One region of the Exiguobacterium sp. SH5S13 genome, then DNA from elsewhere that is predicted to be linked to it. Evidence: riboswitches for the same ligand, from Rfam matches in the RefSeq annotation. Region 1 holds a riboswitch; the other holds the start of a gene.
What was found. Region 1 has a riboswitch for S-adenosylmethionine ahead of metK (methionine adenosyltransferase). Riboswitches for the same ligand answer to the same signal wherever they lie in the genome.

Region 1 (5,687 bases):
GGTCTATCGCGGGAACCACGGGGGAACCGGAAAAGAGGATTTCGGAGGCGCCGACTTAGAGGACGTCGTGTCTCTGTATGACCGCGTTAGCCGGACGCACGAGACGATCCACGCCCTCGGCTTTTCCCGGGGCGGCATGATGGCGTTGTCGCTCGCATCAAAACGTCCCGTCACGTCGGTCACGTCGTGGGCGGGTGTGACGAATTTGGAATGGACGTATGAAGAACAGCGTTCGATGCGGAAGATGTTGCGCCGGATGACCGGGGGAGACCCGGCGGCGGTCCATGAGGCGTATGTCGAACGGTCTCCGCTCTTCAAAGACTGGCAGGCGCCGACGCTACTCATTCATGGGACGGACGACGAGCAAGTCCGGCTTCGTCATGCGACCGCCCTCGCCGACAAGATCGGTTCGCAAGCAGAGCTTTGGATCTTGCCGTTCGCCCATCAGCTCCCGTTCTGGGAAAAATGGAAGACGACGGACCGAGCGATGGATTGGATGTTGGCGATTGCAAGAAAAAATGACTAGTACCCGAGCGGGGTACTAGTCATTTTGAGTTAGAAGACGATTGGGCCGGCCGCGATGACCTTCTCACTCGCTTTCGTGAATCGTTTAAAGTTTTGTTGGAACTTCAAGGCGAGCGCTCGCGCTTCGACATCGTAATGAGCCGTATCTTTCCAAGTGTCACGTGGGTTGAGCACGTCTTGTGGGACGCCGTCGATATGGACTGGGATGTCGACGTTGAAGATGTCGTGCTTCACAGTGTCGACGTCACGCAATTGACCGTTGATCGCGGCGTTCACCATGGTCCGTGTGTAGCTGAGCTTCATACGCGACCCTTCACCGTAAGCCCCGCCGGTCCAACCCGTGTTGACGAGGTAGACGTCGACGTTATGCTGTTCGATCAACTTGCCGAGCATGTCGGCGTATCGTTCCGGGGCGAGCGGCAAGAACGGTGAGCCGAAGCAAGTCGAGAACGTTGCTTGTGGCTCGGTCACGCCGCGCTCCGTCCCGGCTAGTTTTGATGTGTAGCCAGATAGGAAGTGATACATCGCCTGCTCTTTCGTCAACTTGCTGATCGGCGGGAGCACCCCGTAAGCATCGGCCGTCAAGAAGACGATCGTGTTCGGGTGACCGGCCCGTGAAGGGAGCATCGCGTTATCGATGTATTGAATCGGATAAGCTGCTCGCGTATTTTCGGTGAGCGAGATGTTTTTGTAGTCGGGTGAGCGGTCTTCGTTCAAGATGACGTTTTCGATCAACGATCCGAAACGGATGGCGTCATAAATTTGAGGTTCGTTCTCACGCGACAAGTTGATCGTCTTGGCGTAGCAACCGCCTTCGATGTTGAAGATGCCGTCTGGTGACCAACCGTGCTCATCGTCACCGATGAGATGCCGTTCCATATCGGCCGATAGCGTCGTCTTTCCCGTGCCCGATAGTCCGAAGAAGAGCGCCGTCTCCCCGGCGTCCGAGACGTTGGCCGAGCAATGCATCGACAAGACGTGCTGTTCAGGTAATAGGAAGTTCATGACCGAGAAAATCGATTTTTTAATTTCGCCGCCGTATTCTGTTCCCCCGATCAGAATGGTACGTTTGGCGAACGAGACGAGGATAAATGTTTCTGAGTGCGTCCCGTCAACTGTTGGGTCGGCCTTGTAGCTCGGTGCATAAATGACCGTGAACGGGTCAAACGCAGCTCTCGTCGGCCACTCTCGCAAGAACAACTGCTTCGCGAACAAGCTGTGCCACGCGTACTCGGTGATGGCGCGTACAGGTAGCGTGTAGTGCTCGTCAGCTCCAGCCGAAGCTTCGAGATAATACAGCTTCTGTTTCGTCTCGAGATGGGTGAGGACTTTGTCGAGAAGAGCGGTGAACTTTTCTTCTGCGATCGGCTGATTGATCGGCCCCCAGTCCACTAACGAGTTGCTGACTTCATCTTGGACGACGAATTTGTCTTTCGGTGACCGTCCTGTGAATTTCCCTGTACTGACCGATAAAGCCCCGTCTTTCGTCAGTACGCCTTCACCGTTACGAATGGCTTCTTCCACCAGTTCTGGAACCGTTAAGTTCCGTAATACATCGGCACCCTTAATTAATTCTTCGATTTTCAGGAGCGTAGTCGCCATCCTGAATCCCACCTTTCCCCTAAATAGATGTGGATGAAATCCGCATACTTCCGCGTTTAATTAGTATGACATTTTCATTATATGTGACACACTAATCGAAAACAAGCATTTCTTTACCCTTTAAAGTAAGCGCTTTCTTACAAAGACATTCTAACATATTCTGTATAAGCGGGGAGTGAAAAAACGGAAACCGTCAAAAAAATGTTTGATATTTCACAAACATAAATGATTTCCGTGATTACGAAGAAATTTACAAATTAAGCAGATACGCTTGACAGAACGGTATGGCATTTATATGATGGTGTTCGTAACGGATACTCTTATTCTGAGCGGTGGAGGGAACAAGGCCCTACGAAGCCCAGCAACCGTCCGATCCTGTAGTCTTTTTCGGAAAAGGTGCTATCCTGAAGCGAAGCGACAGCTTCGAACGATAAGAGGGTAAGGAAGAACGATTCAACCTTTCCCATTGAACGTGGCGAAAGGTTTTTTTCATTACCGTCCCAAAGCAACGCGTAAGGGGAACGAGTACCGTCCACACATCACCCTTATTAATAGGAGGTTTTTCGAAATGTCAAACTTGAACCGTCGACTTTTCACTTCGGAGTCCGTCACTGAAGGACATCCGGATAAAATTTGTGACCAAATCTCAGATGCGATTTTGGATGCAATTTTGGCTGAAGATCCAAACGCCCGCGTTGCGGCTGAGACGTCTGTCACGACAGGTCTCGTGCTCGTAGCTGGTGAAATCACGACATCGACTTACGTGGATATCCCGAAAGTTGTACGTGAAACTGTTCGTGAGATCGGCTACACGCGCGCCAAATATGGTTTTGACGCTGAGACTTGTGCTGTACTCACAGCAATCGACGAGCAGTCAGCAGACATCGCACTCGGTGTCGACCAAGCGCTCGAAGCTCGTGAAGGTCAAATGACTGACGAAGAAATCGATGCGATTGGTGCCGGTGACCAAGGCCTCATGTTCGGTTATGCAACGAACGAGACACCTGAACTCATGCCGCTCCCAATCTCACTCGCTCACAAATTGTCACGTCGCTTGGCAGAAGTCCGCAAAAACGGAACGCTCACTTACCTTCGTCCAGACGGTAAGACGCAAGTAACTGTTGAATACGACCAAGACAACAACCCGGTCCGTATCGATACGATCGTCATCTCGACGCAACACGCAGAAGACATCACGCTCGAGCAAATCCAAGCGGACCTTAAAGAACACGTGATCGCAGCAGTCATCCCGGCTGAACTCATCGATGCCGAGACAAAGTACTTCATCAACCCGACTGGCCGTTTTGTCATCGGTGGACCACAAGGTGATGCAGGTCTTACAGGACGTAAAATCATCGTCGACACATACGGTGGATATGCTCGCCACGGCGGTGGTGCGTTCTCAGGTAAAGATCCTACCAAAGTTGACCGTTCGGCAGCATACGCGGCCCGCTACGTGGCGAAAAACCTCGTTGCAGCTGGACTTGCTGACAAAGCGGAAGTTCAACTTGCATACGCGATCGGTGTCGCACACCCGGTTTCAATCGCGGTGGACACGTTCGGCACTGGTAAATTGAGCGAGACTGAACTCGTTGAACTCATTCGTGAGAACTTCGACCTTCGTCCGGCCGGCATCATCAAGATGCTCGACCTTCGTCGCCCGATCTACAGACAGACAGCAGCTTACGGACACTTTGGTCGCACAGACGTTGAACTCCCATGGGAGCAGACGGACAAAGCGGCATTGCTTGAAGAAGGCGCAAAACGTTTCGCATAAGCATAAAAAAACGACCTTTCGCGAGAAAGGTCGTTTTTTTATTATGCTTGTGGTTTATTTTCGTTTGTTGCGTTCTCGTTGCCGAGTGCTGTATCTTTCGCCTCGACGACTTTCTCACCAATATCTTGCAAATCTGATTTTGTTTCCTGGGCCGTCTCGACGACTTTGTTCACGTCTTCTTTGACCGTGTCGACTTCACCGACAACTTTTTCATAGACGTTTTGCACATCGGTCGACACTTCTTGAATCATACCTGACGCCGATTTCACTTGCTCGATGACTTGAGACGCTTTACCGGCCGGATCTTCTTTGATCGTGTCGACGAGACCGCCGACAGACGACTTCGCATTCGTGAGCGACTGTTTCGTCGTCTCACGGTTCGACGAGCTAAGTAGGGCGATCAGACCGCCGACGAGCGCACCGAGAAGCATCCCGGTCACGACGTTGATTCTAGGACCACCCGAGTTGGTTTGGTCGAATTGGCGATTCGGGTTGTTGGCGTTATCTGCGTGTGGATCGTTTTGTAATGTTGGTTCCATGTCTAAACACTCCTTTGTAAGTTGGCATTGGTACTCATATACCCTAGTTAAAATAGAAAATAACGTTCTGCTTTATTTCGACACGAAAAAGTAATAGAAGGGCAGGATATTTTTTACGTGATGGGGAATGATAGTACTAGATTGGCCAAAAGGGGGAAGCTGTTATGAAGATGCGGGAAGCCGTACCAGAAGATGCCGCCACGATTCGAGATATCGCACTTGCGACCATCAGTGTGACAGATGACGTTCGGTCTAAGGTGATGGAGCGCGCCTATCAACAAGAAGAGATCGTCCGGGCCATCGGTTCGAGTGAAGAAGCGAAAGAACAGTTGTTCATCGTCGGTGAGGCCGAAGGAGACGTCATCGGGTTTTACCATGCGATCGACCGCGGTGATACTTGGGAAGTGCTTCGTCTCTATCTTCATCCGGCTCACCATCGCCAAGGACTTGGGGCAGAACTGCTGACACATCTCCAAGAGCGGAAGGCGCAGCCGATCGAGCTGTATGTCGAGAGTTCGAACGAGCAGGCGATCGCGTTCTTAAGCCATCAAGCGTTCACCGAACTGAACCGAATTCAAGAAGAAGTGTATGATCAACCGATGGAGCTTATCCATTTGCGCTACGACCCACGCTAAGACTCCAGACGGATTTTCTTTCAAACATCAGTCAGCGGCTGATGTTTTTTGTTAGAATTGATGAGACATATACTAATAATGAGGTGACAGCATGACATATGAAGAAGAATCACGAAAAGGGGTTATCGTGATCGTTTACCCGTTGCAGTTCACGTCCCGGCTCAGCGAAGCATTTTTGCAGCGACTCAGTGTCGACTATGAGGTGCTTGTCGTGACCGGACAGACGGTCGGACTGACGGCAGAAGACCATAAACAGCTGATCAAGAACACGCTACGGGAAGCGAGTCAGTCCAAACTACCGATTCACGTCATCGCCTTCAGTCTCGGGGCGCTCTTGACGAACCGCCTCCTGCAAGAGTACGACGTGCCGCTCGGGAGTTTGACATACATCTCCCCGCTCTTTGATTGGCATTCGTCCCGCCAAATCGGCGGGCTCAAGCAAGTCGTCGCCAGTGCGGTCGACCGGTTCCGCCCCGATTTGCCGCTCAGTATGATGACGTTCACCGGCGGCGGGGAAGAGTCGTCTCGTTTCGGCGAGATCACATACGCGCAGTACCGCGAAATCGAAGAAGAGATCGTCGAGCATCAAGAGGAGAAGAAACATTTACC
Region 2 (5,687 bases), on a different contig from region 1:
AAATGGATTGGCAGTTAATCCTGCAGTACGCCTGGATCATCGTCGTACTCGTCGGTCTTGAAGGGCTACTATCTGCAGACAACGCGCTCGTGTTGGCCGTCATGGTCAAGCACTTGCCGCGGACAGAACAGAAGAAAGCGCTATTCTACGGTTTATTAGGAGCGTTCGTCTTCCGCTTCATCGCATTATTCTTAATCTCGTTCTTAATCAACGTCTGGCAAGTCCAAGCACTCGGTGCCCTTTACTTGATCGGGATGAGCGCGCGACATCTATATATGACGTACAAGGCGCGCAAGATGGATCCAAGACAAGACCTCGCCGCTGAGGCGAAAGAAGAGACGGCAATTACCGAGAAGCCGGTCACGAAAAAAGAGTTTTGGTGGACGGTCGTAAAAGTCGAGTTCGCCGACATCGCTTTCGCGGTCGACTCGATCTTGGCAGCGGTCGCACTCGCAGTCAGCTTGCCGCCGCTCGGTCTTGGAGAGATCGGTGGAATCGACTCAGGTCAATTCTTCGTCGTCTTGACGGGTGGACTCATCGGGGTCATCTTGATGCGATTCGCGGCCCGCGTCTTCGTGAAGCTGCTGCATCAACGTCCGACACTTGAGACGGCCGCCTTCCTCATCGTCGGCTGGGTCGGTGTGAAGTTGACGGTACTCGTCCTCGAACACCCTGGCTTCAAGGAACTGATTGCCGGTACACCGTTCGCGTTCATGGGTCTTCCAGACGGTTTTGTCCACTCGTTAGGTTGGACACTGTTCTTCTGGTCGGTCATGGTCGGGATTGCTGTTTGGGGTTGGTTCTCTTCCAAACCGACAGCGGTCAAGCATTAAAAAAATCCTGTCTTTCGCGTATGCGGAAGGCAGGATTTTTTGTTAGGCAGTCACGTCTTGCTTCTCGTAGATCGGCACCCAGCCTTCTGTCGTCACGAAGATGCGGACGGCGACGACTTGGCGGTCGTCTTGGAGCGTGAAGTAGTGGCGCGTGTTCACCGGGACCGAAATCAAATCGCCGGGATTGAGTTCGATGTTGAAGTAGCCACGTTCGGCGTCGTCGATGGCGAAGATGCCGTGCCCGCTGACGATGAAGCGGACCTCGTCGTCCGTATGATGGTGTTCCTTTTGGAAGTTGACGAGCAGTTCGTCCAAGTTCGGTGTCGCGTCAGACAGCGAGATGACGTCGGCCGTTTGATAGCCGCGGCGCTCCGACACGTCTTGAATCTCGTCACGGAACGTTGCGAGGATGGCTTGCTTGTCGTCGTCCGTCAGTTCGTAGTTTTCTTGAAGCGCGACCGGAAGTTTAGCGATGTCCCACTGCTCATACAGAATACCGCGCGATTCTAAAAATACGTTCACTTCAGATTGGTCGACGAGACGTTCTTCGGTTTGTTGGAAATAGACAGTTGCCATAGATAGTTCCTCCTTATGAATGGACGCCTAAGGCGCGTAGTTTTAACGTGTAGCTGAACAAAAATTCGTATGCTTCTAAATAACGTTTCGCCGCAGCCGGCGTCTCGCCCCAGACCGTGATGCCGTGATTACGGATGAGGACGGCACCGGCGCTTGAATGGACGTGAGGCGCGAAGGCGGCCGCGAGCGTCGGGATGTCGGCATGATTGTCGATGATCGGGACCCGGACGACCGCGTCCTCTTCCCAATACCCGAGTGCCTTGATGATCTCTTGCCCCGTGAAGACGACCTCACCGTTCACGGCATGGAGCTCGGAGATGACGTTGTTGTCGACCGTGTGCACATGGAGTGAACACGTCGCCGCAGTCTTGTTGAACACCTCGACGTGTAGCAACGTCTCAGCGGACGGTTTGCCAGTTTGTTCGCCAAGTAACCTGCCGGCCGCGTCGACGAGGACGAAATCGTCCGCGGTCCGTTTTCGTTTATCGCGTCCGCTCGCCGTGACGAGGAAGGTCAGCGGGTCGTCGGAGACACGAATCGCCAAATTGCCACTCGTTCCGGGGAACCAGTCGCGCGCGGCGAGTTCGTCTTTAATGTCGGCGAGTTCAAGCCAACGTGCGGTCACGCTCATACGTGCACCTCCTTCATGTGATGGGTGATGTCGTCGAACGTCTCGAACGGGGCGTAGGCGATGCCTTCTGCTTCACAGAGCGTGATGAGTTGCCCACGGGCGTAGACGAAATCGGCCCGTTTGGCGATCTCGAAGTCGGTCACCGAGTCACCGATGACGATCAAGCGATCAACGGGATCGACGATCGTCCGGGCGATTGTCGGTTTGCAGCAACCACAATCATTCGTGCAATGCGCGTCACAGGCGTAGGGCCAGTCGACGCGTACCGTCTCGCCCGAGAAGTCGGCGACGTTACAGTAGATGTGGTCCGGCGCGACGTGGTCTTGCAAGATCGGGTACACGAAAAAGTCCATGCCGCCGCTGACGACGTCGAACTTCCAAACTTGTTGCCGGACTTCTGCCAAAAACGTCGAGAAACCTTGGCGCAAGGTGATGCGGTCCAGCAAGTAGTCACGGTACGCCGAAGCGTCAGCGCTCGGCAACAGCTGGAACATCTGTCCGACCCCGGAGCGGATCGAGATGTCTTGAGCGAGCACGTCGTCTTTGAGCGCGTGCCATTCGGGCGGTGCGAACGCCCGCATCAAAGCGATGATGTTGTCCTCGGCCGTGATCGTCCCGTCGAAGTCACACAAGATGTGAATCGTCATTGTTTTGACCACGCCTTTAGCGCGGCCTCGAGCTCGTTCGTCTGGCTCGCCACGCCCACTACTTGCTCAATCGCTTGTCGGAACGCCCGGGCCCCGGCAGCCGCGCCGTCTGGGTGACCGTGGATGCCGCCGCCGGCGTTGATGACGACGTCTGTGCCGAAATCACGGATGATGTCCGGGACGAGCCCCGGATGGATGCCGGCCGACGGGACCGGTAGAATCGGCTTCGCCCAGTGCGGCCGAGCACTGCTATCCCGAATCGCGAACGCCTCATCGGACGGTGTCGCGAGTGAACCGTATGGGGACGGGAACAGCGTCAAGTCGGCCCCCGCGAGGCGGAACAATTTCCCGAGCAAGAGCGAGTGGCTGATCGAGCCGGTCAAGGCGCCGGCGAACGCCGGATGCGCCAAAATCGGGACGTTAATTGTTGGATCGCTCGCGAGTTCGCGGAGTGTGTCGAGCCCGTATGTATAGACGTTGAACAACAGTGCCGTCGCGCCCGCCTCGATCAAGCGGAGCGCTTGGTCACGTAGCCCGAACACCGGACCGCTGAGCGTGATGGCATAGAGCGAACGTTTCCCGGTCGTTTCGAACTGTTCTTGGATGACGGCCGCCCCGATTTTAGCTCGTTCAAGCGACGGAGTGAGCGGATTATCGTATAGGATTTCATCATCTTTGACGATGTCGATGCCGCCGGCGAGCTGGTCTCGAAGTTGCTGTTCTAAGAAGCGTAAATCACGGCCGATGATCCCTTTAAAGATGCTCATGACGAGCGGGCGATCATGGACGTCGAGCAACTCACGAACGCCTTGAACACCGAACTTTGCTCCGGGGAATTCAGACGCAAGCGTTTCGGGTAACGTCAAGTCGATCAAGCGTACCGAGTCATCGAGCGATAATTTCCCGAACGTCGTCGTCAAGATGGATGAGAAGTCGGGCGTGACGTTATGGAGCGGATAACGGATTGTGAAGCGACTCGTCGTTTCCGTGTGCGTCGTTGAGACGACCTCGCCCCGATACGCCTTTAATTGTTCTTGCTCTAGGTGGGGCAGTTCCGTCCATGTGCCGACGGTCAGTTCAAGGGCGATTTTCTCGGCGACAGTCGCGACGCGGTTCGTCCGGCTGATTTCATATGTGGCAGTAATACTCATGTTCGTTCCTCCTTCCGGTCAAACAAAAAATGACCCCATGCCGAGGCAAGAGGTCATCATAAAAAAATGAACTCTTATCTCTCAGCTTACGCTGCAAGAATTAGCACCGTGCCCAATCGGGTCGGTTGCTGCGACATCATCGGGCTTGTCCCCTCCGTCTGCTCTTGATAAGAATGTATTTTGAAGTTGTGAAATTTAATTGAATTTTGTCACACAATATCCGGTTCGTCAATTCCTTTTTTTGAGAAAAAATAGTTGAATTCATTGTTTCTATATATGCCCGGGAAAAGACAACACCGGGTCCGAAAATTGACGTTGACAACTTGGTGCTCGAGTAAGTAACATTCATCACAACAAGTTCACACAATCGAATATGACACTCTTATCGCGAGTTGGCAGAGGGAATTGGCCCGATGACGCCGCAGCAACCGACCAGTAGGCACGGTGCTACATCCACCAGACATACGTCTGACAGATGAGAGGAACAACCGTTACGGCTGTGCCTCTTTCTCGCGGAGAAAGGGGCTTTTTTTGTGGGGAATATACCGAAAGGGGAAACAGACATGGCTTATCAACCATTTACAGAACAGACAGTCGTCGAGCACGTCAGAACGTTAGGGTTACTCGAAGATGGGGGCATCGCGCATTGCGAGGAGATCGGGGACGGCAACTTGAACCTCGTCTTCCGCATCCGTCAAGGCGAAACGAGCCTCATCGTCAAGCAGGCGCTACCGTATGCGAAAGTCGTCGGAGAGAGTTGGCCGCTCACACTTGAACGGGCGTGGATCGAGCAGCTCGCGTTGCGCGAATTCGCTAGCGTCGTCCCGCGTTTCGTCCCGGTCGTTCTCGGCAGTGACCGGACGCTCGCCTACACGATTTTAGAGGACTTGTCCGACTTTGATATCGTCCGGACGGGCTATTTGGAAGGGAAAACGTATCCTGAACTCGCCCGTCACATCGGTGAGTTTTTAGGACAGACGTTGTTTGAGACGTCAGACTATACGGCCGGCCCGATTGAGAAGAAGCGGAAAGAACGGGATTACTACAACCCGGAACTGTGCGACATCACTGAAAAACTGATCTTCACCGATCCGTACAAAGATGCCGAATCGAACAACATCGAAACCGCGCTCCGTCAGGACGTCGAAGCGCTTTGGCGTGACCAGAAATTGAAAGTGGAGGTCACGAAACTGAAAGTCGGTTTCGTCACGAAACACGACGCGCTCTTGCACGGAGACTTACATACAGGCAGTATCTTCGCGACGCAACAAGAGACGAAAGTCATCGATCCAGAGTTCGCTTTTTACGGACCGTTCGGCTTTGACATCGGGCAAATCGTCGCCCATTTGACGCTATCGACGTTCCATGACCCACTCAAACGGTTCGAACGGTTCACGGACGTATTGACGGTATGGGAGACGTTTGAGAAGACGTTCCGGACGAAGTTTGAGACGGCGGTCGAACCGTTCAACACGGACGGATTCGTCGATGAGCTACTTCAAACCATCTTTAGCGACACGATCGGCTATGCCGGATGCGAACTGATTCGCCGCGCCATCGGCCTCGCCGGAGTCGCTGACCTCGAGACGTTACCGGAAACGGTCCGGCTCGAGCGGAAACGGGAAGCGCTCACGCTCGGCACGACGCTCATTAAACAGCGCCACGATATCCGTTCGATCGATGATTTAGTGACGCTGTTAGCGGGGGTACGCGTATGACAGTCCAAAACATTCGCTTCGACCCGAACCGGGACGAGCTCGTCATTTTAGACCAAACGTTACTGCCCCATGAAGAGCGGTACGTGACGATCGCGACGCTCGAACAGGCGGAGCACGCCATCGAGACGTTA

Region 2: it holds a riboswitch for S-adenosylmethionine, as region 1 does, so the genes downstream of both, EVJ30_RS11605 (2,3-diketo-5-methylthiopentyl-1-phosphate enolase) here and metK (methionine adenosyltransferase) in region 1, are expected to answer to the same signal.

The regions. Positions count from the first base shown of each region.
Region 1 covers NZ_SJUS01000006.1:77,315-83,001, forward strand. The annotation lists gene EVJ30_RS05365 (alpha/beta hydrolase family protein) at 1-526, shown strand, start outside; gene pckA (phosphoenolpyruvate carboxykinase (ATP)) at 556-2,127, opposite strand; SAM riboswitch class I at 2,445-2,564, shown strand; gene metK (methionine adenosyltransferase) at 2,696-3,904, shown strand; gene EVJ30_RS05380 (YtxH domain-containing protein) at 3,946-4,443, opposite strand; gene EVJ30_RS05385 (GNAT family N-acetyltransferase) at 4,608-5,078, shown strand; gene EVJ30_RS05390 (alpha/beta fold hydrolase) at 5,170-5,687, shown strand, end outside.
Region 2 covers NZ_SJUS01000022.1:49,258-54,944, forward strand. The annotation lists gene EVJ30_RS11585 (TerC family protein) at 3-833, shown strand; gene EVJ30_RS11590 (cupin domain-containing protein) at 876-1,409, opposite strand; gene EVJ30_RS11595 (methylthioribulose 1-phosphate dehydratase) at 1,423-2,040, opposite strand; gene EVJ30_RS11600 (2-hydroxy-3-keto-5-methylthiopentenyl-1-phosphate phosphatase) at 2,037-2,687, opposite strand; gene EVJ30_RS11605 (2,3-diketo-5-methylthiopentyl-1-phosphate enolase) at 2,684-3,838, opposite strand; SAM riboswitch class I at 3,910-4,012, opposite strand; SAM riboswitch class I at 4,218-4,320, shown strand; gene mtnK (S-methyl-5-thioribose kinase) at 4,402-5,556, shown strand; gene mtnA (S-methyl-5-thioribose-1-phosphate isomerase) at 5,553-5,687, shown strand, end outside.